2 regions of the Shinella sp. HZN7 genome follow, and region 2 is predicted to be linked to the other one. Evidence: predicted binding sites of a transcription regulator. Region 2 holds the regulator's gene; the other holds the start of a gene.

Region 1 (15,014 bases), 1.3 Mb from region 2:
TTGGAGGTTTTCATGGGTCTGTTCCATCTAGACTGCCGGACGGGCGCGACGTGAAGCCGGCGCCGTCCGCGGGAATCGGAATTTCTAATGAATGGCGCGGCGTGCAAGGACGCCACAGGGCCTCAAGCGGAAAGCGCCGGGGGCGCGCGACTGCGGAAGGATGCCAGGCCCAGGCGGGCGGGCGCCGCATCGTCGACAGCGGCAAAGACCACCGCGGCGGCGGTCTCGAAGGGATAGAGCACGACACCGGCGCCCGGGGCGAGCGCCTTGCCGGCGGCATCGCCCTCCGGCAGGCCGCTCTTGGCCTTGGCGACCCGCCGCTCGGCATGGCCGCTTGCCGGGAGCCACATCTCGTCGCCGGAGGCCGAGAGCGGCGACGGCGCAACGCCGCCTTCGGCGGCGGCCCGCGGCGGATGGCCGGCGCCGTTCGCACTATCGGGCAGGGAAAACTGCGACAGGAACAGGGTGACGAGCAGCACGAGGAAGCCGACGGGCGCAAAACCCCGCTCCCAGATCGTCGCTTCTCTGCCGGTCCTCAACGTCATACCCGTCCGTTTCTTCAGGGCGGAGCGCCGCGCGAAGCAGGCTTCGCAGCAATGCCGATGGGGCGCCAAGAACCACTTACCATCGGCCAAGTCAAGTTTTGACGCCAACGCTTCCTTTACGCTTTAACGTTTCAGGCCTCACAATTCATGGATCGTGACGTCGGGGCAGGCCTTTTTCGCGAGATCGCAGAGATGCTCGTGATGGGTGAGGTAGATCACCTGCCCGCCCGTCGCCATCGCCCCCATCACCGTCAGGGCATTGAGCGCACGCCGGTCGTCGAAGGTCTCCATGATGTCGTCGGCGATGAAGGGCACGATCTCGCGGCTGGCGGCGATCTCGTGGTAGCCCGCCACGCGCAGCGCCAGATAGAGCTGGAAGCGCGTGCCCTTGGACAGGTCCTTCGCCAGCTTCGAGCCGCCGGACGCGGCATTGACGACGAGATATTCGCTGTCCTTTTCGAGGATCGTCGAAAGGCCGGTATATTCGCCCGCCGTGATGTCGCGGAACGTCCTCGACGCGCGCTCCATCATCGCGCTGCGGTGACGCTCGCGGTAGAGCCGCAGCGCCTGTTCGGCCGCCAGGATGCCGGCGCGCGTCGCCAGATAGCGCCGCGACTTCTCGGCAAGGTCGATCAGCACCGTGCGGCGCCGCTCCTCCAGCACCGCCGCCGCGTCGCTGCCGGCGACCTTCGCCAGCGCCTCCTCCGCCCGCGCCCGCAGCAGGTGCTGTTCCTGCACCGCGCGGTCGAGCTCTTCCAGCCGTGCGGAGAGGTCGTCCTTCTCCGCGGCAAGCTGGTCGTCGTCGACCGCCGAGAGCAGCGCCTCGGCCTCCTCGACCGTTTCCGTGCGCAGTTGCTGGGCAAGGTCGCGCCCGACATCGTGGACGCGCGCCAGGATCTCGTCGCGCTTGCGGTAGGCGTCGAGCATGAGGTCCGCCTCCGCGAGCGTGTCGCAGCCGAGGACGGCATAGACCTCCGAAAGCCGTGCGACGAGCACCGCGCGGCGCTCGTCCAGCGCCCTCTCCTCCTCGTCAAGGCGCAGCACTGCCTTGTCGATCGCCTCGCGCCGCTGGCGCACCGCCGTTGCCGCAGCGCGCCGCCGGCCGAAAGCCGCGACGGTGGAAAGCGGGTCCTCGGCGTCGAACGGCTCGGCAAGACGCTCGGCAAGACGGCGGGCATGGCCGGCGTAATCCTGCTGGTCGCGGCGCATGCCGGCGATCCGGTGATCGAACTCCCCGCGTCGTTCGACATTCTGGGCGAGCGCTTGCAACGCCGGAAGGAAGGCGGCGATGCGGTCCAGGGCGACGGGTGCCTCCTGCCTTGCGAGCCAGGTGCCGGCGATGTCCCGGTCCCATGCCGCCTGCCATGCCGCAAGCGCCGCCGTGGCGTCTTCCGCGGCCTTGCCGCGCATATCCGCATCGGCCTTCAGCCGGGCAAGCTGCGCGGCCGCGGCAAGCCGCCGGGCTTCCGTCGCCTTCCATGTTTCCAGCCGGTCCTCGGCAAGGAACAACGCCTCCTCGAACGGGCCATCCTCGGCCGGCGCTTCGCCAAGCAGCGCCGCCAGCCGCGCCAGCACGTCGCGCCTCTCCCTGTCGACGAGATCGGCTTCGACCGTACGCTGCGCGAGCCCGCCAAGCGCGTCCAGCGCCGCCGTCCGCCGCTCCAGCCAGCCGGCCATGTCCGCCAGCGCCGTTCCTTCGGGCAGGCCGAGGCGCGCGGCAAGCGAGGATACCTGCGCTTCGATGGCCGCCCGCGCCTCTGCCAGACGCGTCACCTCACCGCGCAGGGTTTCCAGCCGCGCCATGCCTTCCGCGACCGTCCGTTCCAGAAGGCGCAGGTCCGAAAGGCGGTCGGCATTGCGCAGGCGCGCATCCGAAGCCCGGTCGTCGTCGCGCATGGCCTGCTCGAAGGCGGCGGCGGAAGCCCTGTCGAGAATCCCGAGATGCGTCTGCCAGGCCGTTTCGCGCACGGCCCGCAGATGGCTCGCCTGCTCTTCGCCGGCGGCGCCGGTCGCCTTTTGCAGCGCCGCGAGCGTCGCGCGGGCGGAGGCGACGTCCAGTTCCAGCGCGGCAACCTGCTCCCGTTGACGATGCAGGGCCTCGTCGGCCGCGTCGTATCGTTTGCGCAGACCTTCGATTTCGGCCGGCGGCGGAACCGCCATGCCCTCGAGTGCCGCAGCGGTGCCGGACCAGGGAACGAGGCGGGCCATGGCGCCATCGGCATCCTGCCGTGCCAGCACGACGAGGCGCCGGGCCTCGCGAAGGCGCGCAGAAAGATCGCCGGACCGGGCGGTGCGCAGGGCGGCAGCGAGCCTTGATTGCAGTGCCGCATCCGCCTGCGCATCCTCCTCGGAAACGCTACCGGCCCCCTCGCCGGCGGCAGCGAGCGCGCGCTCCGCCTCGGCACGCTCGCGAAGCGCCGTCTCGGCGCGTTCGGCAAGCGTCGCCCGCCGCGACAGGAGGGATGAAAGCTTTTCGCCAAGCCCGGGAGGAAGCAGGACGCCGGCCGGGTCGGCATCCGCGGGCAGCCCGAGCGCGGCGAGGTTCGCCCCGATGGAAACGGCGACCCGGTCCCGCTCCGCCTCGCGGGAGGCAAGATCCATCGCCGCCGTGCGGAACCGGGCTTCGAGCGCGGAACCGGCCAGGGCCGTGATGTCGGCCTCCGCGGCCAGCACGGCCTCGTCCTCGGGCAGCGCCGCCAGTTCCTCGGCAAGATGCAGGCGCTCCGCCTCCATGCGCGCGGCGCGGGCGGCGATTTCCGCCTCCTCGCGCGCCAGTTCGCCGGAAAGCGACCGCCAGCCGGCCGGCGGCGATTCGCCGAGGTCGAAGGCGCCGAGTTCGGCGCGCAGCGCCCGCAGACGCCTGAGGTAGGGCAGCGCGGAGAGGCTGCGCTCGACCTGCGCCAGCGCGGCGCGCACCTCGGTCCGGGCGGCGGTCATCTCGCCGTGCCGCCCGGCGGCGGCATCGCGCTCGCGCACCAGCAGGCCGTAGTCGCGGGCGGCGACGTCGAGCGCCTTGCGCTCGGACGCCAATGCCTCGATATCCGCCTTGAGGGCCGAAAGCCCGTGCTTGCGGCCGGAGGGGCGGTAGAATTCGTCGGCCTCCGCCTTCAGCGCCGCAAGGCCCGTGGCCATGTCGGAAAGGCCGGAGCTGGCGGAAAAGAGCATCGCCCCGAGCTCGCCCTCGCTCTTCAGGATGTCCTCGCCGCCTTTCTCGATGCTCTCGTCGTCGAGCGAGAACATGGTGCGATAGGCATTGCGGTCCATGCCGCCGAGCACGGCGGCAAAGAGCGTCTCCGGCAGGGGCCGGTCGTCGGCGGAAACGAGCGAGGCCTGGTTGCGCTTCAGGCGATAGGCCTCGTGACGCTCGGCCCCGACGGAGAACTGCCCGCCGACGCGCATCAGGGCATAGGGATGCAGGAAGCCGTAGGCGCTGGATTTCTCGATGCCGAAGAGCAGATCGAGATAGGCGGAGAAGAGCGTCGACTTGCCCGCCTCGTTGGGGCCGTAGACGAGATGGAAATCCGGCTTGCCCGGCATGGCCGTGCCGAAATCGAGGCTGCGGTCGGTGAATTTCCCGTAACGGACGAGGTCCAGGCGATCGAGACGCATCGGCTATGCCCCCGCGTTTTCGCCGCCGAGGCGGGCAAGGACGGCATCGGCGCCCTGGAGGGCGAGGTCGTGGAGCAGGGCTTCCTCCGCCGCCTCGTCCGCCGCCAGCAGGCCGCGCGCCTCCTTGGGGAGCTGGCGCAGGAGATCGGCCAGCGTCTCGCGCAGTTCCTCCCGGTAGGCGTGGTTGCCGACGACATCCTCGCGCACCAGGCGCGACAACTCGGCGAGCGGGCCGGCATCGGCGCCCGCCGCCGCCAGCGGCGCGGAGACGGCAAGCTCCACCGCCTCGATCCAGCATTCGCCGAGCGAAGCGGCAAGGTTCTGCAATTCGGCGGTCAAGAGGTCCTCGTCGCGGCGCAGGCGCCAGGCGAGCGGCGTGGCGCCGGCAAGGGCGAGGCGCGCGACGAGATGGGCGCCGCCCGCCTCCGCCCGCGCCTCTGCCAGCACGGCTTCGGCGCGGTCGAGCATGCCATGCCAGTCGTCGATGCCGGAGAGATCGACGGAAAGCCGCTCGAACAGCGCGACGGCAACCGGATGCGCGGCGCAGGTGATCGTGCCGTCGTCCTCGACGGTGGCGAGTGTCACGCTCTTCGGCCCGCCCTCGTTGATGTCGCGGCCCTGCGGATTGCCGGGCATGACGATCCACGGCTTTTCGAGATGCACCCGGCGCTGGTGGATATGGCCGAGCGCCCAGTAGTCGAAGCCGTGCGCGGCAAGATCGGCTATGCCGACGGGCGCATAGGGATCGTGGCGGCTCGCGCCGGCAAGGCTGGTGTGCATGAGGCCGATATTGACGGCGTCCGGCACCGGTGCGCGGAAGCCCGGCAGCAGCGAGGCCGGGGCATGGGGATGGGCAAAGCTGATGCCGTGCACGTGGATTTCACGGCCGCTCGCCAACATGCCGGCCCTCACCGGCTTCCCGCGGCCGTCGAAGACGTGCACGTTCGGCGGAAAGGTCAGTTCGCGGGTGATCTGCGACTGGGCGTCGTGATTGCCGCGAATGAGGAAGACGCGGATGCCGGCCGCCTCCAGCCGGCGCATCTGCTCCATCAGGAAGAGCGCCGTCGCCATGGAGGTCTGCGAGCCGTCGTAGAGATCGCCGGCGATGATGAGCGCGTCGACGGCCTCCGTGATCGCAAGATCGACGATGCGCTCCAGCGCCTTGCGCGTCGCCCCACGCACCAGTTCGCCAAGCTCGGCATTGCGCAAAGCGAGCGATGTCAGGGGCGAATCGAGATGGAGATCGGCGGTGTGGATGAAGCGGAACGGCATGGTCGGACAATCGCTTTCCCCTTCCGCCGGGTCAATGCTTGGCGCTTCCTCGACAGGGTTATGCAGGAGAGAAATCGTCCCGCCCGGAAAAATCCGGAAAAGGGCGGAAATAACGTCGCTTGCCTGACCGTTCGCATTTACAGAGATCGTTCAATATATATGATCAAATTATCCGAAAAACTTCGTGATCATTTGACATGGTCCCTCATAATACCTATATTTCCCCTCATGAGTAGCACGATAGAAATCTCCCAGGGCATGTTCAAACTCTACCATCAGGTGAGTCGCCTGGTGAACGAGTGCATGATGGACGAAGGCGTGTCGCTTGCCCGCAGCAAGTTCCTGCTTCTTCTGGAATGTCAGGGCCCGCAGCGCTCGACGGACATCGCCTGCGCGCTCGGTTTCGCGCCCCGCACGGTGACGGAAGCGATCGACGGGCTGGAGCGCGACAAGCTCGTCAAGCGCGAGCCGGACCCGAAGGACCGCCGTGCCAAGATCGTCTCGATCACGGATATGGGCCGCACGGTGATCTCCGCCGCCCAGCAGCCGCAGCACAAGACGATCGAGGCGATCTTCGCGGTGCTGACCGAAGACCAGAAGCAGCACCTCAAGGAAATCGTCCGCTGCCTCAGCGAGAAGACCGAAGAATTGCAGCGGGAACGGGACAAGGCCGAGAGCGGCAGCGATACGGCGCCCGTGCGACCCTTGCGCGCCATCGGCTGAGCCGGGCGGCAATGACGAACAAAAAGGCCGGGATCCTGCGATCCCGGCCTTTTTCGTTTGAAGCGTTCGGCAGCCGGCTCCTCGTCCCGCTGCCTTCTCCCCGCTGGCGGGGGAGAAGGTTGGAGCAACGAGCCGTGACGCGGCCAGCTTACATGGCGTTCATCGGGCCGATGCCGAAGAACAGCGTCTCGCCGGAGGAATCGTCGACGCCGTCATTGTCGGTCACGACGAAGCCGTTGCCGGCGGCGTCGATGGCAAAGCCTTCGACCTTGTCGACGACGAAACCGTTGGTGGCGGCCTTGAGGTCCGGGATGAGGTCGCGAACCTCTTCCTTCCTGACGACGGGCAGTTCGCCGCCGAGCGCGGCCGGCTTCAGGTCCGCGAGCGCCACGCGGTAGAGCTTCTTCAGCCTGGCGGCCTGGCCGATCAGGTTGTCACGCTCGATGATGTAGGCATGGTCGCCGTGGACGGTGATTTCGGAAAGGCCGACCCAGCCGCTTTCCGTCTTTTCGAGCGGGTAGCGCACGGCGCCCCATTCCTTCGAGGAGGGCTTGTAGGAGACGAGCTTCACGAAACCCTTCTCGTCGTCGCCCCATTCGCGCTGCATGGCCATCCACAGCACCTTGTCATCGCCTTCGCCGACACTGGTGATGCCTTCGAAGCCGAACCGCGTCTCGCCGGCGCGCAGCGCGGCGGGAATGGCGATTTCCTTCTGGATCTCGCCCTTTTCGTCCACATGGAGGATGGCGTGGCTGACGAGCTTGTCGGCATCGCCTTCATTGGCGAGCCAGAAGCCGCCCTCACCATCCGGCGTCAGGCCTTCGCTGTCGAGCTTCTGGGCGGCAGCGCCGCCCCGGGTGATGCGCAGCGCATCGACGATCCTCGCCGGCTTCGCGGTGGCGTCGATCGTGAAGATCGTCGGCTGCAAGGCGTAGAAGGAATCGTTGACGGCATAGAGCATGCCCGGCTTGTCCTTGACCGGGGCGAGACCCGAGAGGGCGCCGAAGCCGATCAGTTCGCCGTCCTTGTCGTTGGAGACGATCTGCGGATAGGCAGCCTCCCCTTCCGCACGCTCGTAGATCATGACGTGTGAACGGGCGCCACCGCCCTCGACGAGGTCGGTTTCGTTGGCGGTCACGAAGAGGTTGCGGCTCGGGATCGCGACGGCGCCTTCCGGGCCGACGCCCGAGGGCAGCAACTGGAGAAGCTCGGGCTCGCCGCCGGTATCCTTGTAGACACCGACGATCGAGGCGCGCTCGGCCAGAACGAAGAACAGGTTGTCGTCGCCGAATTTCGCGGCCTCCATGCCTTCCGGCTCGATGCCCTTCTTGTTGCGCTTGTCCGGGTAGTGGCCGATCCTGGCGATCTCGCGCTCAAAGCCGGCGCCGTTCTCGTAGAGAACCTTGCCCTGCTTGTCGAAGATGGTGAAGCCGCGCGCGCCGCCCTTCCAGTCGCCTTCATTGGCGACGACCAGGCGGTTGTCGTCCAGCCACTTCACGGCGTCGGGCTCGCGGGCGACATCCTTCATCTCGCCGGTGAACTTGAGCGCACCGTCCTTCTTCGTGTCGATGCCTTCGAGGCTGACCGTGCCGGCGGAGAAATGGTTCTTCACCGTGCCCGTCTTGCCGTCGATGATGACGATGTGGTTGTTTTCCTGCAGCGTCAGGGCCACTTCGTCGAGGCTGTTGAAGTCGACGAACTCCGGTTCCGGGTCGTCGCCGGCGACATCGGCAAGGCCGGTCAGCGTGATATGCTTGATCGAGCCGCAATCGACGATGCCGTCCTTGAGGGAGAGCAGCACGAGATCGCCGGCCGGCATCTGCGGGATGGCGCCGTCATTGACCTCCTCGTCGCGCTCGTTCTCGATGGCGATGGCGGCGATCGTCCTGTCCTTGTTGAGGGCGATCGAATCCGGCTGGCCGCCGAGATCGCAGGTCGCATCGATGGCCTTGGAGGCGAGATCGACCTGGGCGAGGACGCCCGACGGCTTCACGAAGCTCTCGCGCGTGTTGATCGCGACGAGCGCCTTGCCGGCCGCGATGGTGACCGAGGTCGGCTCGCCCTCGAAGGAAAGGGAGCCGCCGGCCTTCGGGGCCCTGGCGTCCGATATGTCGATGAAGCCGATCGCCTTGTTCGGGCTGTCGGAATAGACGAGCGTGTTGCCGTCTTCGGAAGCGGTGATGATTTCGGACGAGGTCGGCGTCGCCTTGTCCACGCCCTCGGGCAGGTTGTCGGCGACGGCGAAGGACGCAATACGATTGAATACAGGCTCGGCGCTGGCGGCGGAAGCCACCGATGCGGCGAGAACCGCGGCGAGCGCGGCGGTGATCGAACGGGTTTTCATGAAATCCTCCGGGATCCGGTCAAAAGGAACCCGGCGGTTCTGAGGCTTTCCTGTTACAGGCCGATGACAATTCGGCAACAGGCGGAGCCCTTCCCCCATGCAAATAAAAGGGGGCCCGGAAGAACCGGACCCCGACCCTGAACTTCAGGTTTGGCGGCGGAGTGGATAACCGCTCTGCCCGAACCAAGGATCAGCCGTTGACGGCGTCCTTCAGGCCCTTGCCGGCCGAGAACTTCGGCACGTTGCGTGCCGGAATCTCGATCTCGGCGCCGGTCGAGAGGTTGCGGCCCTTCGAAGCTTCACGGCGCGATACGGAGAAATTGCCGAAACCGACGAGACGAACGTCGCCGCCGTTCTTGAGTTCGCCCTGGATCGTCTCGAAAACGGCGTCGACAGCAGATGCTGCGTCCGTCTTGGAGAGGCCAGACTTCTCAGCCACTGCGGATACGAGTTCATTCTTGTTCATGTTTCCACCCCTTTCATACGGTTTGAAACGACTCATACAAGTCGGGGGCAGAATACGCATCGCCCCTCGCCTCGCAAGAAAATTTCGCCGCAAAACCCTGAGAATCCGGGCTTTACACACGTTTTTCAACGAAAAAGACCGGCCGAAAGGCCGGTCTTTTCCCGTTTCGCTCCAAAATGCCGGGTGTGCCACCCGGCGCTAAGGCTCAATGCGCGATCGCGCCGGTGCCCTCGTCGGTCGATTCGACCGCCGGAACCTTGGCATCCTCGACCGTGCCGTCCCACTCGATCGGCTCCGGCCGGCGGACCAGCGCATGCTTGATCACCTCGCCCATGCGCGAGACCGGAACGATCTCCATGTTGTTCTTCACATTGTCCGGAATGTCCGCCAGGTCCTTGGCGTTCTCTTCCGGGATCAGCACCTTCTTGATGCCGCCGCGAAGTGCCGCGAGCAGCTTTTCCTTCAGGCCGCCGATCGGCAGCACCCGGCCGCGCAGCGTCACCTCGCCCGTCATCGCGATATCCTTCGAGACCGGGATGCCGGTCATGATGGAGACGATGGCGGTCGCCATGGCGATGCCGGCCGACGGGCCGTCCTTCGGCGTCGCGCCTTCCGGCACGTGCACGTGGATGTCCGTCTTGTCGAAGCGCGGCGGCTCGATGCCGAAATCGACGGCACGCGAGCGGACATAGGAGGCCGCCGCCGAGATCGATTCCTTCATCACGTCCTTCAGGTTGCCGGTCACCGTCATGCGGCCCTTGCCACCCGGCAGGCTGACGCCTTCGATGGTGAGCAGCTCGCCGCCGACTTCCGTCCAGGCAAGGCCCGTGACGACGCCGACCTGATCCTCGCGCTCGGCTTCGCCGTGGCGGAAGCGCGGAACGCCGAGGAAGTCATGGATGTTGTCCGCCGTGACCTCGACCGTCTTCGACTTGCCCTTGATGATCTCGGTGACCGCCTTGCGGGCGAGCTTCATCAGTTCACGCTCGAAGTTACGGACGCCCGCCTCGCGGGTGTACTGCTGGATGACCGCCATCAGCGCGCCGTCGGTGACCGAGAATTCCTTCGGCTGCAGCGCGTGGTCGCGGATCGCCTTGGGCAGCAGGTGCCGTTTGGCGATCTCCAGCTTTTCCTCTTCCGTGTAGCCGGCGATGCGGATCACTTCCATGCGGTCCATCAGGGGCGCGGGAATGTTCAGCGTGTTCGCCGTCGTCACGAACATGACGTTGGACAGGTCGTATTCGACTTCCAGGTAGTGGTCCATGAAGGTCGAGTTCTGTTCCGGATCCAGCACCTCCAGCAGGGCCGAGGACGGGTCGCCGCGGAAATCCATGCCCATCTTGTCGATCTCGTCGAGCAGGAAGAGCGGGTTGGACTTCTTCGCCTTCTTCATCGACTGGATGACCTTGCCGGGCATCGAGCCGATATAGGTGCGGCGGTGACCGCGGATCTCGGCCTCGTCGCGCACGCCGCCGAGCGCCATGCGGATGTACTCACGGCCGGTCGCCTTGGCGATCGATTTCGCAAGCGAGGTCTTGCCGACGCCCGGAGGGCCGACGAGGCACAGGATCGGGCCCTTGATCTTGGTCGAGCGGGCCTGCACGGCGAGATATTCGACGATGCGCTCCTTGACCTTGTCGAGGCCGAAATGATCCTCGTCGAGGATCTTCTCCGCGGCGTTGAGGTCGGTCTTGATCTTCGACTTCTTGCCCCACGGAATGCCCGTCAGCCAGTCGAGATAGTTGCGCACGACGGTGGCTTCCGCCGACATCGGGCTCATCTGGCGCAGCTTCTTCAATTCGGCATCCGCCTTCTCGCGGGCCTCCTTGGAGAGCTTGGCCTTGGCGATCTTTTCTTCCAGTTCGGCCATCTCGTCGCGGCCGTCCTCGCCGTCGCCGAGCTCCTTCTGGATCGCCTTCATCTGTTCGTTGAGGTAGTATTCGCGCTGGGTCTTCTCCATCTGGCGCTTGACACGCGAGCGGATGCGCTTTTCGACCTGCAGGACGGAAATCTCGCCTTCCATGAAGCCGAGCGCCTTTTCAAGGCGCAGCTTGACGCTGGTCGTCTCCAGCATCTCCTGCTTTTCGACGATCTTGATGGAAAGGTGCGAAGCGACGGTGTCGGCGAGCTTCGAGTAATCCTCGATCTGGCTCGCAGCGCCGACGACTTCCGGCGAAATCTTCTTGTTGAGCTTCACATAGTTTTCGAACTCGGAGACGACCGAGCGCGACAGCGCCTCGATCTCCACCGGGTCCTCTTCGGGCTCGGCCAGCACATGGGCCATCGCCTCGTAGAATTCCTCGCGGTCCGTGTAGCCGTCGATCTCGGCGCGCGCGCGGCCTTCGACCAGCACCTTGACGGTGCCGTCGGGCAGCTTGAGGAGCTGGAGCACGTTGGCGACGGTGCCGATGCGGTAGATGGCGTCGACTTCCGGGTCGTCATCGGAAGCGTTGATCTGGGTGGCAAGCATGATCTGCTTGTCGGTGCCCATCACCTCTTCCAGGGCGCGGATCGACTTCTCGCGGCCGACGAACAGCGGGACGATCATGTGCGGGAACACCACGATGTCGCGCAGGGGCAGGACCGGGAAGGCCGTGGAGTCGTGCGACGCAGACGTCTTTTTCGTCATGTCATTTCCTTTCAAACGTCCCGTTTCCGGGAACCGGTCCATTCGGCGCTTGGGGTGCCGGGCCGGCGATCTTTTCCATCCACAAGTGGCGTGCGGTTAACACATTTTCAAGCCCGGTTGCAGAGTGCCCCACTCCACGACGGACAAGCGAACCAGCGACAGGAAGTGTAGTCTTCCGCGCTGTCGCGGAACTTGCGGCCTTCCCCCGACGGGACCGCCGGAGCATACACAGCACAGAATCGACGCCTTCCATTCTGGCCCGGCGCAGACCGTTTCGCAACGGCTCGACGAAGCAGCGGAAGCCTGCCCATCATGCCCCTTCCCGCGGCACGCGACCAGTCACGAAATGTCACCAGGTGCCTCAAACGAAAAGACCCGCCGGCGGCGGGTCCTTCCTGAACAGGTCCGGCACGATCAGGCCGAAACGTTGGCCTTCTCGTCGGAACGCTCCGAATAGATGTAGAGCGGACGGGCCGAGCCCTTGACCACCTCGTCGGAGATGACGACCTCGCGCACGCCCTCCAGCGTCGGCAGTTCGAACATCGTGTCGAGCAGGATCTTCTCCATGATCGAGCGCAGGCCGCGTGCGCCGGTCTTGCGGACGATCGCCTTGCGGGCGATCTCGCGCAGCGCGTCCTCGTGGAAGGTCAGTTCCACGTCTTCCATCTCGAACAGGCGCTGGTACTGCTTGACGAGCGCGTTCTTCGGCTCCGACAGGATCTGGATCAGCGCGTCCTCGTCGAGGTCCTCCAGCGTCGCCAGGACCGGCAGGCGACCGATGAATTCCGGGATGAGGCCGAACTTCACCAGGTCTTCCGGCTCCAGCTCGCGCAGCACCTCGCCGACGCGGCGGTCTTCCGGTGCACGCACCGTCGCGCCGAAGCCGATCGAGGTCTTCTCGCCGCGGGCGGAGATGATCTTGTCGAGGCCGGCAAAGGCGCCGCCGCAGATGAACAGGATGTTCGTCGTGTCGACCTGCAGGAATTCCTGCTGCGGATGCTTGCGGCCACCCTGCGGCGGTACGGAAGCAACCGTGCCTTCCATGATCTTCAGAAGCGCCTGCTGCACGCCCTCGCCCGACACGTCCCGGGTGATGGACGGGTTGTCGGACTTGCGCGAGATCTTGTCGACCTCGTCGATATAGACGATGCCGCGTTGGGCGCGCTCGACATTGTAGTCGGCGGCCTGAAGCAGCTTCAGGATGATGTTCTCCACGTCCTCGCCGACGTAACCGGCTTCGGTCAGCGTCGTGGCGTCGGCCATGGTGAAGGGCACGTCGATGATGCGGGCGAGCGTCTGGGCGAGATAGGTCTTGCCGCAGCCGGTCGGGCCGACCAGCATGATGTTCGACTTCGCCAGTTCCACGTCCGAGCCCTTGGCGGCATGCGCCAGGCGCTTGTAGTGGTTGTGCACCGCGACCGACAGGATGCGTTTCGCCTGCTGCTGGCCGATGACGTATTCGTCGAGGACCTTGATGATATCCTGGGGCGTGGGAACGCCGTCGCGGGATTTCACCATCGAGGTCTTGTTCTCCTCGCGGATGATGTCCATGCACAATTCGACGCATTCATCGCAGATGAACACCGTCGGTCCGGCAATCAGTTTGCGGACCTCGTGCTGGCTCTTGCCGCAGAAGGAGCAGTAGAGGGTATTCTTGGAGTCGCCGCCGTTGCTGCCGCTGACCTTGCTCATATCACTTTCCTTCCAGCACGCCGTTCATCTCCCGGAAGATGGCCGGACAACTCAAACCGCCTTTGCCGGAGCCGCTCGCGCTTTCCTTCAAAGGCTCCAGGGGTACTGACCGGACAGGGCATCGCCCAAAACCGGTGGCAACGAATCCCCCACCGAAATACCAAATGCTAGGCCGTCACACATCAACATAGCATTAACGACCAATATTACCGGCTTTGCGGTGCGGATAAAGCCCCGTGACCCTTACAAATGTGTCACAATAGCTTCATCCGCGGCAAAACCATGACATTACACGCTTTCTGCGCCCTCGATCGCCTCGCGGCTCGTGATGACGCGATCGACGAGACCCCATTCCTTCGCCTCGTCGGCACTCATGAAATGGTCACGGTCGAGCGTCTGTTCCACTTCCTCGTAGGTGCGGCCGCAGTGCTTGACATAGACCTCGTTCAGCTTGCGCTTCATCTTGAGGATGTCCTTGGCGTGGCGCTCGATGTCCGATGCCTGGCCCTGGAAGCCGCCCGAGGGCTGGTGCACCATGATGCGGGCGTTCGGTGTCGCAAAGCGCATGTCCTTGTGGCCGGCGGCCAGCAGCAGCGAGCCCATCGACGCGGCCTGGCCGATGCAGAGCGTCGAGACGGCCGGCTTGATGAACTGCATCGTGTCGTAGATCGCCATGCCCGAGGTGACGACGCCACCCGGCGAATTGATGTAGAGCGCGATTTCCTTCTTCGGGTTTTCCGCTTCGAGGAAGAGGAGCTGCGCGCAGACGAGCGTGGCGATGTGATCCTCGACGGGACCCGTCAGGAAGATGATGCGCTCCTTCAGGAGGCGCGAATAGATGTCGTAGGAACGCTCGCCGCGGTTGGTCTGCTCGACGACCATCGGCACCAGAGCCATGGCGGTATCTACGGGATTTCTCATGTCAATCCTTCATCGGTGTGGCCCTGAAACCCCGCGCCAAGCGTTGGGAATCAGCAAGTTTCATCTTCCCTACATAGAGTGTCAGGGTGGCGGACTTCAAGACAGATGCGCGTTTTGCGGCGCTCTATGCGAGAATGCAGTTAACTCACGCAACGGGTGGCGGCGATTTCCACAACCGAACCGCCGGCAGGGTGAAGGAAGGATGAATCCCGATCCGCGCCTTGCCTCCCCCCGGCGATTGTCTGCACTATATCCTTCTCCAGCGGAGGCAGCCATGATGAAACGATCCCTCGTCGCCCTCGGGCTTCTTTTCCTGACATCGGCCGGGGCGTCCGCCCAGCAGGCCTCCGACAGCGTCGCGCCCGAGCGCGCGACAGGCCTCGCGGCGGCGAAGGTCGTCACCGCGAAGACCCATATGGTGGCGGCCGCCCATCCGCTTGCGGCCGAGGCCGGCGAAAGGATCCTCGCCGGCGGCGGCAGCGCGATCGACGCCATGATCGCCGTGCAGACCGTGCTCGGCCTCGTCGAGCCGCAATCCTCCGGTCTCGGCGGCGGCGCCTTCCTCGTCTACTACGATGCCGGAACGGGCCGCCTCACCACGCTTGACGGCCGCGAGACGGCGCCGATGGAGGCGACGCCCAAACTCTTCCTCGACGACAAGGGCGCGCCGATGCAGTTCTTCGACGCCGTCGTCGGCGGGCGCTCGGTCGGCACGCCGGGCACCGTCATGCTGATGCAGGAGGCGCACAACCGCTGGGGCCAGACACCCTGGCAGGACCTTTTTGCGCCGGCGGAAAAACTCGCCCGCGACGG
Region 2 (15,014 bases):
TTGCTGGCGGCCTTGCGCGTGTGCGCATCGTCCATGATGACGCGGAGATCGCTTTCCGAAACGGCGGAAAGGTCGAGAAAATGCTTGGCCATGATGTGTCCTGTCTGTCCGTTCGCTGCTTACGCGGCCTTGGCGGCCGTGAGTTTTTCCGCGGCGCGCTCGATGCGGGCAAGCCCCTCGCGTGCCTCTTCCGCGGTCACGGTCAGCGGCGGCAGCAGCCGCAGCACGTTGTCGCCCGCCGGCACGGCCAGCAGGTTTTCCGCCCGCACGCCCTTCAGGAGGTCGGCGACCGGGATCTTCGCCTTGATGCCGAGCATCAGGCCCTCGCCGCGAATATCCTCGATGATGTCGGGGAAACGATCCTTCAGCGCGGCAAGGCCCTGGCGGAAAACGAGCGCGACATCGCGCACATGCTCAAGGAAGCCGTCCTCCAGCACCACGTCGAGCACGGCATTGCCGACGGCCATGGCGAGCGGGTTGCCGCCATAGGTCGAGCCGTGCGTGCCGGCGACCATGCCGGCCGCCGCCTCGTTCGTGGCAAGGCAGGCGCCGAGCGGGAAGCCGCCGCCGATCCCCTTGGCGATCGCCATGATGTCAGGCGTGACCCCGGCCCATTCATGGGCGAAGAGGCGTCCCGTGCGGCCGACGCCTGTCTGCACTTCGTCGAGGATGAGCAGCAGGCCGTATTCGTCGCAGAGCTGGCGCAGCTCCTGCATGAACTCCTTCGACACCGGACGCAGCCCGCCCTCGCCCTGCACCGGCTCGATCAGGATGCCGGCCGTTTCCTCGGTGATCGCATCCTTGACGGCCGTGATATCGCCGAAGGGAACCTTGAGGAAGCCCGGCGCCTTGGGGCCGAAGCCCTCGATATACTTCTCCTGCCCGCCGGCGGCGATCGTCGCGATCGTGCGGCCGTGGAAGGCGCCTTCGAAGGTGATGATGTGGAACTTGCCGGGATGGCCCTTGGCGAAATGGTAGCGCCGGGCCGTCTTGATCGCGCATTCCAGCGCCTCGGCGCCCGAATTGGTGAAGAACACCTTGTCGGCGAAGGTGGCCTCCGTCAGCCGGCGGCCGAGGCTTTCCTGGCCCGGGACCTCGTAGAGGTTCGACAGGTGCCAGACCTTGTCGGCCTGGTCCTTCAGCGCGGCGACGAGATGGGGATGCGCATGGCCCAGCGAATTGACGGCGACGCCGGCGGCAAAATCGAGATATCGCTCGCCATCTTCGGCGATCAGCCACACGCCCTCCCCGCGCGTGAACCTGAGCGGCGCACGCATGTAGGTTTCATAGAGCGGCGCGACATCGGCCATGCGCGGATCCTCCGAAAAGAGATGCGGAAAAACAGGAATGCGGCTTGACTTTTCCGGGCTTCAGAAAAACCAAAAGCCGCCTTTCGGCGGCATGCCGCACTATCGGCATTTCATCTTGGGATGTCAACAAAATCGCACCCGAAATGGCGCTGAACATCCCGCAAGGTGAGGATTCACGGCGCACGCGGAAGGTGTCGCTATCGAGTCACACCTGACCAGCAAGTTGGGGAAAACTCCGAAATCGATTCGCCCGGATTCCGGCGACTCTTGTCACAGAGTCCACCGGTCTCTAGGTTAAGGACCAATTACTAGACTGCATGCGGCGGAACTAGTCACCAAAAGAGTTAGGGCGTTCAGGTTCCGGACCCGTCCGGAGCACGACGAGGGATTCCTGCATCCTGGACGCCGAGCGGAGACGAAAACATGAACTGGACAGACGAGCGCGTCGAGAAACTCAAGAAGCTCTGGAGCGAGGGCTTGAGCGCGAGCCAGATCGCGGCGCAGCTCGGCGGCGTCAGCCGCAACGCCGTCATCGGCAAGGTGCACCGGCTGAACCTGCCCGGCCGCGCCAAGGCCGGCGGCACCCAGACCGCGGCACGCCCGAAGCGTCCGGCGCCGGCGACGCCGCGCCCGTCGAATTTCGCGGCCCGTCCCGTCGCTGCCCGGCCCGTCGCCCGGCCGGCCGACAACACGCTTCCCAAGGAAGAGATCGACGTCGATTTCGAAATGCAGGCCGAGACCCTTCCGGTTCCGGCCAACGGCAACAGCGTGGTCGTGCCGATGTCGCGCCGGCTGGAGCTGACCCAGCTCACCGAGCGCACCTGCAAATGGCCGATCGGCGATCCGCTCAACGACGACTTCCACTTCTGCGGCAACGAATCCCCCGACAATTCCCCCTACTGCACCTACCACCAGCGCCTCGCCTACCAGCCCTCGGCCGAGCGGCGGCGGATGCGGTAATCTTTTCCACGGCAGGACATGCGATGCGGGCCCGAGAGGGTCCGTTTTCGTTTGTGAGGCGAGCGCCCCTCATCCGCCTGCCGGCACCTTCTCCCCGCAAGCGGGGCGAAGGGGTATGCCGATCCGGTTTCCAGAAACTTACTGGGAAGCGAGGGAGCGAGGCCTCGCCCCATCCCCTTCTCCCCGCTTGCGGGGAGAAGGTCGCGGCAGCGGGATGAGGGGCGTTCGCATCCCAAAACGCAAACAGGCCCCTGAGGGCCCATTTCCGTCCTTGGGAGGAAACCCGTTCGCTCAGGCCTCCAGCGAATAGCCGGCGCCGCGCACCGTGCGGATGACATCCTGCATGTTGGCGAAGTTGAGCGCCTTGCGCAGGCGGCCGACATGCACGTCGACGGTCCGCTCATCGACATAGATATCATGGCCCCAGACGCCATCGAGAAGCTGCGAGCGCGAGAAGACGCGGCCGGGCGAGGTCATCAGGAACTCCAGGAGGCGGAATTCCGTCGGGCCGAGGCGGACCTCGCGGGTGCGGCGGTGGACGCGGTGCGTCTCGCGGTCGAGCTCGATATCGCCGCAGCGCAGCACCGTCGAGACGACCTCGGGCTTGGCCCGGCGCAGCATCGCCCGCACGCGGGCGACGAGTTCCGGCGTCGAAAAGGGTTTCACGACATAATCGTCCGCGCCGGTGGCAAGGCCGCGCACGCGCTCGCTCTCCTCGCCGCGCGCCGTCAGCATGATGATCGGCAGGCGTTCGGTTTCCGGGCGCTGGCGCAGGCGCCGGCACAGTTCGATGCCGGAAACGCCTGGAAGCATCCAGTCGAGGATGAGGAGGTCAGGCATGCGCTCCTGCAAACGCATCTCGGCCTCGTCACCGTTCAGGATCGTATCGACCTCGAAACCTTCCGCTTCCAGATTGTAGCGCAGGAGGACGCTGAGGGCCTCCTCGTCTTCCACGACGGCAATTCTGGGCACCATGGAGTTGAACCTGCTCTCTTTACTCGGACGCGTCGGCGAGGCCGGCCGCGACGACGGAGGTCGAAGTGTCGTCCTTCGGGCGTTCGCCCTCCGGCTGCGATCCGGTCGCCATGTAGTAGATGGTCTCGGCGATGTTGGTCGCGTGGTCGCCGATGCGCTCGATGTTCTTGGCGCAGAACAGGAGGTGCGTGCAGGGCGTGATGTTGCGCGGGTCTTCCATCATGTAGGTGAGAAGTTCGCGGAACAGCGAGGTGTAGATCGCGTCGATCTCGTCGTCACGTTCGCGGATCGCCTTGGCCTTGTCCACCGATCGGGTGGCATAGACGTCGAGCACTTCCTTGAGCTGCATCAGCGCGAGTTCGGCGAGGTGTTCGAGACCGCGGGCAAGCTTGCGGGGCATGCCCGAGCTCTGCACGGCGATGACGCGCTTGGCAGTGTTCTTGCCGAGGTCGCCGACGCGCTCCAGCTCGGCCGCGATGCGGATCGCGCCCATGATCTCGCGCAGGTCCGCGGCCATCGGCTGGCGCTTGGCGATGGTGACGATCGCCTTGTCGTTGATCTGGCGCTCGGCATTGTCGAGGATGACGTCCTCGGAAATGACCTTCTGGGCCAGAGCCGCATCCGTCGTGACGAGGGCGCGGACCGAGTCCGCCACCATCTGCTCGGCCGTACCGCCCATTTCGGAGATGCGGCGGGAGAGATATTTCAGTTCTTCGTCGTAAATCGAGACAATATGGGTCGATGACATGGTTCTGTCCTTAATGCGCGCGGGTTTTCACGGATTCGGCGACAGCCGTCAGCCGAAGCGGCCCATGATGTAGTCCTGCGTGCGCTGGTCATCCGGGTTGGTGAACATCTTGTCGGTGTCGTTCTCCTCGACGAGGTTGCCGAGGTGGAACATGGCGGTGCGCTGCGAGACGCGGGCCGCCTGCTGCATCGAGTGCGTCACGATTACGATGGTGAAGTTGGCGCGCAGCTCGTGGATCAGCTCCTCGACCTTGGCGGTCGCGATCGGGTCGAGCGCCGAACAGGGCTCGTCCATCAGGATGACCTCCGGGCTGACGGCGACGGCTCGAGCGATGCACAGGCGCTGCTGCTGGCCGCCGGAAAGGCCGGTACCGCCCTCCTGCAGGCGATCCTTCACCTCGTTCCAGAGGCCGGCCTTCTGAAGGCTCTGCTCGACGATGGCGTCCATGTCGGCCTTCGCCTTGGCAAGGCCATGAATGCGCGGACCGTAGGCGACGTTCTCGTAGATCGACTTGGGGAACGGGTTCGGCTTCTGGAACACCATGCCGACGCGGGCGCGCAGTTCCACGACGTCGATCGCCGGATCGTAGATATCGTCCGTGTCGAGCGTGATGCGGCCGGTGACGCGGCAGCCGTCGATCGTGTCGTTCATGCGGTTCAGCGTGCGCAGGAACGTCGACTTGCCGCAGCCGGACGGACCGATGAGCGCCGTCACGGTGTTTTCGCGCACATTGAGGTTGACGTCGTAAAGGGCGCGCTTCTCGCCGTAATAAACCGAGACGTCCTTGCCGATCATCTTGTAGGAAATGTCGTTCATTTTCTTGTCCAGCGCTTTCTCGACTGCTGCTTCTGACATCATGTTCATATGATCGGTCCTTCTACCAGCGCCGTTCGAAACGGCGGCGCAACAGGATTGCACCAACATTCATGAGGATGAGGAAGATGAGGAGCACGATGATGGCTCCCGAGGTGCGCTCCACGAAGGCGCGCTCGGCCTCGTTCGCCCACATGTAGATCTGCACCGGAAGGGCCGTTGCCGGATCCATCGGCGTTGCCGGAACGTCGGCGACGAAGGCGACCATGCCGATGAGGAGCAGCGGCGCGGTTTCGCCGAGCGCATGTGCAAGGCCGATGATCGTGCCCGTCAGGATGCCGGGCATGGCGAGCGGCAGGACATGGTGGAACACCGTCTGCATCTTCGATGCGCCAAGGCCGAGGGCGGCCGAACGGATCGACGGCGGCACGGCTTTCAGGGCAGCGCGGGTCGCGATGATGATCGTCGGCAGCGTCATGAGGGTCAGCACCAGGCCGCCGACCAGGGCCGCCGAGCGCGGGAAGCCCGCAAAGTTGACGAAGACGGCAAGGCCCAGGAGGCCGTAGACGATGGACGGCACGGCGGCGAGGTTGTTGATGTTCACCTCGATGAGGTCGGTGAAGCGGTTCTTCGGGGCGAACTCTTCCAGGTAGATCGAGGCGGCCACGCCGATCGGCAAGGACAGCACGAGCACGATCAGCATCATGTAGAGCGAGCCGATGAGCGCGACGCCGACGCCGGCGGCTTCCGGACGGCTCGATGCGCCGTTGACGAAGAGGCCGGTGTTGAAGTGCTTGGAAAGCGCACCGCTTTCGGCGAGCTGGTTCATCCAGCCGATCTGCCTGTCGGAGATCTTGCGGTCCTTTTCCGGCACGTCGAGGTTGATCTGGCCCTTGAAGGCCGAATCGAGGTCACCGTGCGCAAGGAAGGTCACCGGCTGCGTGGTGCCGATGATCGCGGGGTTGGCGGTGACGAGGTTGCGGAGCTGGACGCGGACGCTGTCCGAGATCATGCCGTTGACCTCGCGCATGGCGGCGCGGTCGTCCGCGGCAACGCCCAGCACCCTGGCCAGCGCATCGCGGGCGACGACCGGATAATTGGCCGAAACCAGCTTCTGCGGGTTGGTCGCGCGTTCGTTGTCCTTGTCGATGATCTGCTCCGAGAACTCCACCGGGATGGTGATCATCGACTGCTGGAAGGCGGTGTAGCCCTTGGAGACCACCGAGAACAGCAGAAGGAACAGGAAGAGGAGGCCGAAGGCGATCGCGGCCATGCCGTAGAGGCGGAAGCGGCGTTCGGCGGCGTAGCGGCCACGCAGGCCGATATCGCGGCGTTCGGGCCTGGAGGCAGCGCCTAGGGCGGCCATCGAGGGGCTCGTGGAGACCTGGCTCATTCGTACTGCTCCCGGTATTTGCGCACGATGTAGAGGGCGTAGATGTTGAGGCAAAGCGTGATGACGAACAGCGTGATGCCGAGCGCGAAGGCCACCAGCGTCTGAGGCGAGGTGAATTCGAGATCGCCCGTCAACTGGTTGACGATCTTGACCGTCACCGTCGTCATCGGCTCGAAGGGATTGAGTTGCATGCGGGCGGCAACGCCGGCGGCAAGCACCACGATCATGGTTTCGCCGACGGCGCGCGAAGCGGTCATCAGCAGTGCGCCGACGATGCCCGGCAGGGCGGCCGGCAGGATGACGCGCTTGATCGTTTCCGAACGCGTCGCGCCGAGGCCGAGCGAACCGTCACGCAGGGCGCGCGGCACGGCGGTGATGATGTCGTCCGACAGCGAGGAGACGTAGGGGATCAGCATGATGCCCATGACGAAACCGGCGGTCAGGACGCTCTGCGCCTGGATGAAGCTCGAATAATTGCCGGTGACGAGGCCGCTCAGTTGGGCGGAGATGTCGCGCAGGAACGGGCCGACCGTCACGAGGGCGAAGAAACCGTAGACGATGGTCGGGATGCCGGCGAGCACTTCGAGCAGCGGCTTGGCGACCGAGCGGACGTGGCGCGAGGCGTATTCCGACATGTAGATGGCGGCGAAGAGGCCGACCGGCACGGCGACCAGCATGGCGACCAGGCCGATATAGAGCGTGCCGGCGAGCAGCGGGATCAGGCCGAACTGGCCGGACGAATCCGTCGCGCCGGCGGCGGCGAAGCGCGGATCCCAGACCGTGCCGAAGAAGAACTCCCCGGCCGGGACCGCGTTGAAGAAGTGGACCGCTTCCGTCAGCATCGACGCGACGATGCCGACCGTCGTCAGGATGGCGATCGAGGAGGCGCCGATCAGCGCCACCAGCATCACGCCTTCGACGCGGTTGCGGGCCCGGAAACGCGGCGCGATCGACCGGTAGGCGAGCGCGCCGCCGGCGACGGCGATGATCAGCGCCAGGATCGACCGGAACGTGCTGCTCGCCGTCGTCATGCGGTTGAGATCATCGGCGGCCTTCAGCATGTAGGGCGCCGGATCGGCTGCGAGCGGCACGCCCTTGGCAGCCAGGACCGTGCGGGCGGTCGTGCCGTCGGCATAAAGCGCCGTGCGCTCTTCGGGCGTCAGCAGCGACAGGCCGCGGGAGATGGCGCCGATCATGTTGTAGTTGAGGTTCTGCGTCGCCTGCGACTCGGCCTTCACCTCGTCGGGGAAGCCGTCGCGCACCGTCGAACTGATGTAGATCGGGCTCGCGACGAGCCAGACCAGCAGCGCGAGGACTGCGGGCAGCATCGCCCATATGGCGACGAAGGATCCGTAGTAACCCGGCCGGGAATGCAGGCTGGAAAGTTTGCCGCCGGCAAGCGCGCTGGCGCGCTGGCTTCCGACCAGATAGCCCGCCACGCCGATCACGGCGACGATGAGCAGAAGAAGGGAAATACTCATTTAGGAAATTCTCCCGGCGAGATCATCCGCCCTGGGCGTGCCTACCGCTCGCCCCGACCGTTCGACAAGGCGCCCCATTCCCGGTCGAAGAACATGACATGGGCGAAAACCGCCCGAAAGGGAGCGGCCGGCGCGGCATCTCCCGAAAGACACCGCGCCGGCCCAAGCCAATTACATGATCTTGCCGTCGACGAAGGCCTTGCGGACCTCTTCGCGCTCTGCGTCCGGAGCCGCTACGAGGCCGTATTCAACCAGCGGGGAGTCCGGGCCGATCATGTCGTCGCTCGTGAAGAACTCGACATATTCCTTGAGGCCCGGAATAACGCCGAGATGCGCCTTCTTGACGTAGAAATACAGCGGGCGCGAAACCGGGTATTCGCCGGAAGCGATCGATTCGGCGGTCGGAACGACGCCGCTGACGGTGGCGACCTTCAGCTTGTCTGCGTTGTTTTCGTAGAAGGAGAGGCCGAACACGCCGATGCCGGACTTGTTGGCGGCGATGCGGGCGAGCGTTTCGGTGTAGTCGCCGTCGATGTCGACAGCCAGACCGTCCTTACGAACGGCTACGCACTTGGAAAGCTGGTCCTTGGCGTCGGCAAAAGCGGCCTTGATGACGTCCTGGGCGCCCGCGTCCTTGCAGCCGTGAGCGAGGATCTTCTCTTCGAAGACTTCGCGCGTGCCGTGCTTGGAGCCCGGGATGTAGGCGGCGATTTCGGCGTCCGGCAGCGACGGGTTGATTTCCGTCCACTTCTTGTAGGGATTGGCAACGAGCTTGCCGTCGATGACGACCTCGGCGGCGAGCGCCTGGTAGAGATCCTTCGGCTCGAGCTTCAGGTCGGCATTGCCGGAATCGGTGGCGAACACGATGCCGTCATAGCCGATCTTGATTTCCTGGATCTCGGTCACGCCGGCTGCCTTGCAGGCCTCGACTTCGTCACCCTTGATCTGGCGCGACGCATTGGCGATGTCGATGGTGTCCGGGCCGACGCCCTTGCAGAATTCCTTCAGGCCGCCACCCGTGCCGCCGGATTCGACGATCGGGGTCTTGAAGTCGGGGAAGGTCTCGCCGAACGTCTCCGCGACGATCTTGGCATAGGGAAGAACGGTGGACGAGCCGGCGATCTGGACCTGGTCACGCGCAACGGCAACGCCTGCGAATGCGGCGGAAGCAACGAGCGCCGCAACAGTGAGCTTAAGAGATTTCATCTGGGTTCTCCCGAAGAGGACATGTGTGGGAAGCGCTGTTCTCGCGCTCTCTGCCGTTGACCGGCGGCCCTTCTCTAAACCCCGATCGCCCTTCCTTTTATGTCAGTTTGACGAAACATTTGTGACACATCAAACAATTGAAATTGCTTGTCTATTTTTATCAGGACGACAGGAGCGTCGTCCTTTGTGTCAGAATTTGACGGTAAAGACCGTGCCCTTGCCCACCTCGGACTTCACCACGAGGCGCGCCCGGTGGCGGGTGAGGATGTGCTTGACGATGGCAAGGCCGAGGCCCGTGCCCTTCTTGGACCGGCTCGCTTCCACGTTAACCCGATAGAAACGTTCGGTGATGCGCGGCACATGCTCGGGAGGAATGCCCGGCCCGTAATCGGTGACGTTGAGCTCGACGGGCGCTCCCCCGCCGCCGGAGAGCACCACATCCACCCGCTTGCCCTCCTGACCGTACTTGCAGGCGTTCTCGATCAGGTTCTCGAAGACCTCGACCAGCTCGTCCCGGTCGCCGGGAACCGTGACGGGATGGCGCGGCACATCGAGCACGACCTCCACGCCGAGATCGGAGGCGAGCGGCTGCAGGCTGTCGCGCACATGGCCGAGAAGCGGCACGAGATCGATGGTCTGGTCCGGCGTGAGATTGGAGCGCAGTTCGAGGCGCGAGAGCGACAGCAGGTCGTCGACCAGGCGGCTCATGCGCGTCGCCTGCTCATGCATGATGCCGAGGAAGCGCTCATGCGCCTTCACATCGTTCTTTGCCGGCCCCTGCAGGGTCTCGATGAAGCCGCGCAGCGAGGCGAGCGGCGTGCGCAGTTCATGGCTGGCATTGGCGACGAAGTCGGAGCGCATGCGATCGATGCGGCGGGCCTGCGAGACATCCCGGAAGGTCAGCAGCCAGAGGGGTTCGCTCGTCCTTTCGGCGAGAGGGGCGATGCGCACGACATAGACGGTCTCCGACGGCAGACGCTCGGCATGTTCAGTCTCGCGCGGCTGGCCGCTGGCGATCGCATCGCGCACCATGTCGAGGATGCCGGGCGCGCGGATGCGGCCGGCAAGGTCGCTGCCCCGCGGGATCACGCCGAAGATCGCCTCGGCCGCGCGATTCTGCAGCTTGACCGTCTCGCGGCCCGAAAGCAGCAGGGCGGGCGCATCCAGCGCACCGAGAACCGCGGCGATGGCGGAAAGATCGTCGACGGGCGGGACGGCGGGCTGAACCTCCGGCACCGGCGCGGCGGAGGTCGCCATGGTCCGGCCGCCGGTTTCCACCATGCGCCGCTCCGTGCGCAAGAGGCCGGCAACGACGAGCAGGAGGACGGCGAAGGACACCCAGCCGAGATGCAGGCCCGCAAGCCACATCATGAAGCCGACGAAGACGGCCGAGGCGATCAGCACCCGCTCGCCCCACAGTTGCGCCGCCAGCCAGCCGAGACCCGTCCGCTGATCCGCCACCGCCACCCATTCCCTCGCAAGCATCCTATCCTCCGCGACCTCCATCGATTCTCCATGGATAGCGCGGCTTCATGACATGTTTTTCACGGCGCGCTTGAATTCGCAATCCGGTTGTGGCCACCTGCGGCGATACGGCGACAGCCGCGCCCAGTTAGTTCAAGGAGTAGACAATGGCGGAAAAGGTCGAAAGCCGGGCCGTGGAACTCGATATCCAAGGCAAGAAGCGGGTATTCGATATCGACGATCCGAAGCTGCCCGACTGGATCGAGGAGAAGGCTTTCAAGTCCGACGACTATCCCTACGACAAGAAACTCGACAACAAGGAATACGAAAAGACGCTGAAGCTGCTGCAGATCGAGCTGGTCAAGGTGCAGTTCTGGCAGCAGAAGACCGGCAAGCGCGTGATGGCGGTGTTCGAGGGGCGGGATGCGGCCGGCAAGGGCGGCGCGATCCACGCCACCATGTCCTACATGAACCCGCGCTCCGCCCGTATCGTCGCGCTGACGAAACCGACCGAGACCGAGCGCGGCCAATGGTATTTCCAGCGTTATGTCGCGACCTTTCCGACAGCGGGCGAATTCGTGCTGTTCGACCGCTCCTGGTACAACCGCGCCGGCGTCGAGCCGGTCATGGGCTTCTGCACGCCGGAAGAGTATGAAAAATTCCTCAAGGCAACGCCGCGCTTCGAGAAGATGATCGTCGCCGAGGATATCCAGCTCTTCAAGTTCTGGCTCAATATCGGTCGGGAAATGCAGCTGAAACGCTTCCACGATCGCCGGCACGATCCGCTCAAGGTCTGGAAACTCTCGCCGATGGACATCGCCGCACTCAACAAGTGGGGCGACTATACCGAAAAGCGCGACCGCATGCTGAAGGAGACCCATACGGACCACGCGCCCTGGACCGTGGTGCGCGGCAACGACAAGCGCCGCGCCCGCCTCAACCTCATCCGCCACATCCTCATGACGCTCGACTATGAAGGCAAGGACGAGAAGGCGATCGGCGAGATCGACAGGAAGATCGTCGGCGCGGGGCCGGGCTTCGTCAAATAGGCAGCGGCAGGCTCATTCGCCCGGCAGGATGCGGACGGCATAGAGGTTCACGCTCGCATCCCCGCCGGTGATGTCGCTGTTGAGCAGCAGCTTGCCCGGCTCGCTCGGCGAGAGCGAGCCTTCGAATTCCACCTGGAACAGGATGTCGGTACGCTCCGACACCGTGAAACGATGGCGTCCGCAGCCGCCCATCGTCCCGAAATCGCATTCGACGGTCACCTGGACGGGCTTGTCGCCGACCGCCTGCAGCGTCATGGCGATCGTCGAGGTCTTGCCGCCCATTTCGCCGAGGATCGCGGGCGAGACCGCGATCTCGACCGCGCCGTCGCGCTCGGGATTGGTGGAGGTGACGCGCACCGCCGGGCCTTCGTTCGTGCTCACCGCCTCGAAACGGCCGGCCGGCCCCGCCGAGAGCTTTGCCGTCTCGGCAGGCGCGAAGACGGCACGCCAGTCGGCGGTGAAGCGGCTCTGCGTGTCGAGCGCCTTCTTGATCGGATCCTCGCCGGAAAAGTCCTCGCCCGAAACCGTCGCGGGCGGCGTGGAATTGTCCGCACCGCTTCGCAAATCCTCGAGCAGGCCGCTCGTCCGCACCCACCAGGCCAGCGCCCCGAAGGCGGCGATCAGCGTGGCGACGACCAGCAGGAAGGAGAACAGCCGGCCGCGGCGCTTGCGCGGCTTGGCCGCCCGTTCAGGCCTGAAATCTGCGGCTTCCGCCGCAGCCGCGGCATTGGCGGCGGAAGCCGGCCGCTTGCCGCCCTTGCCAAAGCCGTCGGCGCGTTCGGGCCGGATGGCCCCGATATCGCTGCTCGCTGGCCGTTCGGCCTCCATGCGCCGTTCCGTCCCGCCGCGCGGCTCGGCGTCGAGCGTCGGCTCCGGCCGGACGTCGCGTTCGGCGCGCATCACCGGCTCCGGCCGCGCTTCGACGACCGGGTCCACGCGTGTCTCGTGGCTGGGCGTGGCGACGAGCCCGGCGCGCTCTTCCGCCTCGATCTGGTGAATGGTCGCTTCCAGCCGGTGGCGCTGGGCGGCGATCGTCTCGGGATCGCGGATATCCTGCTTGCGCAGGCCCGCTTCAAGCGCATTGCGCGCCGACTGGTAGATGCGCGCCCGAACCTCGGCATTGGCGCGTTCGGAGCGCGCCAGCGCGTTTCTGATTGCCGTTTCCAGTCCGCTCACATCCGACCCTTCTGCGGGAACCGCCCAACATGCGGCGAAGATACACCTGTGGAAAGAGCCCTACTTTCCGGCTTTCGTTAGCTTTTGCGTAACGTTTGCCGGGAATTTGCGCAAGCCTTCCGGCCGAAACTGTCCCCGCTTGGCCGGGGATAAGCGCCGCGGCAGGCAGCTTCCTGGAGGCGGGCGATAACCTGCGCCCCTGCTTGCCGCCGTCCTTTCCCGCGGGAAGCAGGATCACATACGCAACCGGGAAGCGCGCCCAGCTGCTCCCCTACCGAACAGAAAGTGGCAGCGGGATGGAGGAACCGCAGGCGAAACATGGCCGCCTGCCGTGCTCCTCTTTCCCCGGCGGAGGAAAAACGACGGGGGGGTGCCATATTCGATTGCCCTCCTCCGATGGGAAGGGGTCTTAAGCCACAGGCACTTGTCCTGATCCTCGAATACGCCTATCCGCCTGCTGCGCCCGAGCATTTCCCTGCTACACCGCGCTTACCTTCACCCCATCGCCAGCCGGCTCCGGCGCGTCCTTGCGCCGAACAGCATCCATCCTTCTGTTTTCATGAGATAATGGCGCGGGCCATCGCACGCGCCTCTAAAAAAACCTCAAAGCCATCATCGCAAGCATCGCCCCACGCCCCCTTTTCAGCGAAGGCGCCCGCTGTTATGGTTTTGACGTTTTCGTAAACGTCAAAACCATAACAGGACGTCCCTCATGGCCCTGCCCGCGATCCTCAAGGACAAGCTGCGCCTGCCCGTCGTCGGCGCGCCGCTCTTCATCGTCTCCCATCCCGCGCTGACCCTTGCACAATGCAAGGCCGGTGTCATCGGCGCTTTCCCGGCGCTGAATGCGCGCCCGGAATCCCAGCTCGACGAGTGGCTGGCGGAGATCACGGAGGGCCTTGCCGCGCACGACGCAAAGAACCCCGATCGTCCCGCCGCCCCCTTCGCCGTCAACCAGATCGTCCACCGCTCCAACAAGCGGCTGGAGCATGACCTGGCGATGTGCGTGAAATACAAGGTGCCTGTCGTCATCTCCTCGCTCGGCGCCGTGCCGGAGGTGAATGCGGCGATCCATTCCTACGGCGGCATCGTGCTGCACGACGTCATCAACAACCGCCACGCCCATTCGGCCATCCGCAAGGGCGCGGACGGCCTGATCGCGGTCGCCGCCGGCGCAGGCGGCCATGCCGGCACGCTCTCGCCCTTCGCACTGGTGCAGGAGATCCGCGAATGGTTCGACGGCCCCCTCCTGCTTTCCGGCGCGATCGCGACGGGCGACGCCATCCTCGCAGCCGAGGCGATGGGCGCCGACATGGCCTATATCGGCTCGCCCTTCATCGCGACGAGCGAGGCGCGCGCCAGCGAAGCCTACAAGCAGATGATCGTCGACAGCGCGAGCGCCGACATCGTCTACTCCAACTATTTCACCGGCATCCACGGCAACTACCTGAAACCCTCGATCACCGCCGCCGGCCTCGACCCCGACCACCTGCCCGAGGCCGACCCGTCAAAGATGGATTTCGACAAGGCAACGACGGGCGCGAAGGCCTGGAAGGACATCTGGGGCTGCGGCCAGGGGATCGGCGCCGTGAAAGCCGTCGCCCCGGTCGAGGACCTCATCGCCCGGCTGGAACGCGAGTATCGCGCCGCCAAAGCCCGGATCCTCCCTGCCTGACCCTCTGATTTCGCTGCAACGCACGGGAAAAATGCGGAAGTTGAAACTCCCCGCTTGAAATCTCTTCCCATTGCGGTTATCAGCGCACCCATTCCGGTCCCGACACGCTTCGGGATCCGGCAAGGGCCGCTTTAGCTCAGTCGGTAGAGCACATCATTCGTAATTACCGGGTCCGCTCGGGAATGATGTTCAAAGCCAGTGGGTTGGTGGGAATGAGAATAAAATAGTAGGGCGATAGTAGTTGCCCTGCGCTTGGTATGCCGCTTTAGCTCAGTTGGTAGAGCACGTCATTCGTAATGACGGGGTCACGTGTTCGAGTCACGTAAGCGGCACCATTCTTTTTCTCGAAATGCTGGTTTCTCAGGCGCTACAGCGAGAGAACGGGATTTCGGTCCACCTTTTAGCCCACCTTTGCGAGCGCGGTAGGAAGCTGTTCACGGTTTCGTTATCGGTCACTTCCCCTTCGCTGGACCGCTCCATGATATGCTTTTAACAGCAGAAGGAGAAAACCATGGCTCTTTCAGCATTTGGGCGATGGTCGGCGGAGGAAATTTGCGCCGCCGCGGATATTGCCCGCGAGAAAGGCGTTACGATTAATCTCAGCGCCGACGGCTCGATTTCGATCGGACGGCATGAAACTAGAACCGAGATACCGGCATCAAATCACACCGAAAGCACGCCGCAAGCGATGCCCGCTGTGTTCTCACCTGCCTCACTCGCTGAGCGCTGGAATTGTTCCGAGAGACACATCCGAAACCTAATGC

What was found. The regulator PhoB, encoded in region 2, activates phosphate uptake and scavenging genes when phosphate is short. The targets are predictions, from matches to a motif close to TGTCATNNANCTGTCAT.
Region 1: the regulator PhoB is predicted to act here: its motif matches at 8,546-8,562, upstream of shn_RS06875 (esterase-like activity of phytase family protein).

What each region holds. Positions count from the first base shown of each region.
Region 1 covers NZ_CP015736.1:1,416,409-1,431,422, reverse strand. Annotated here, with positions in the region: gene secD (protein translocase subunit SecD) at 1-14, opposite strand, end outside; gene shn_RS06895 (hypothetical protein) at 123-545, opposite strand; gene shn_RS06890 (AAA family ATPase) at 684-4,154, opposite strand; gene shn_RS06885 (DNA repair exonuclease) at 4,158-5,426, opposite strand; gene shn_RS06880 (MarR family winged helix-turn-helix transcriptional regulator) at 5,685-6,149, shown strand; gene shn_RS06875 (esterase-like activity of phytase family protein) at 6,298-8,493, opposite strand; gene hupB (DNA-binding protein HupB) at 8,684-8,959, opposite strand; gene lon (endopeptidase La) at 9,165-11,588, opposite strand; gene clpX (ATP-dependent Clp protease ATP-binding subunit ClpX) at 12,003-13,280, opposite strand; gene clpP (ATP-dependent Clp endopeptidase proteolytic subunit ClpP) at 13,569-14,201, opposite strand; gene ggt (gamma-glutamyltransferase) at 14,476-15,014, shown strand, end outside.
Region 2 covers NZ_CP015736.1:102,583-117,596, reverse strand. Annotated here, with positions in the region: gene argF (ornithine carbamoyltransferase) at 1-92, opposite strand, end outside; gene shn_RS00560 (aspartate aminotransferase family protein) at 120-1,310, opposite strand; gene shn_RS00555 (GcrA family cell cycle regulator) at 1,734-2,270, shown strand; gene phoB (phosphate regulon transcriptional regulator PhoB) at 2,562-3,245, opposite strand; gene phoU (phosphate signaling complex protein PhoU) at 3,265-3,993, opposite strand; gene pstB (phosphate ABC transporter ATP-binding protein PstB) at 4,042-4,857, opposite strand; gene pstA (phosphate ABC transporter permease PstA) at 4,871-6,199, opposite strand; gene pstC (phosphate ABC transporter permease subunit PstC) at 6,196-7,680, opposite strand; gene shn_RS00525 (substrate-binding domain-containing protein) at 7,852-8,886, opposite strand; gene phoR (phosphate regulon sensor histidine kinase PhoR) at 9,076-10,371, opposite strand; gene ppk2 (polyphosphate kinase 2) at 10,518-11,399, shown strand; gene shn_RS00510 (hypothetical protein) at 11,412-12,575, opposite strand; gene shn_RS00505 (nitronate monooxygenase family protein) at 13,288-14,250, shown strand; tRNA gene shn_RS00500 (tRNA-Thr) at 14,510-14,585, shown strand; gene shn_RS37560 (helix-turn-helix domain-containing protein) at 14,762-15,014, shown strand, end outside.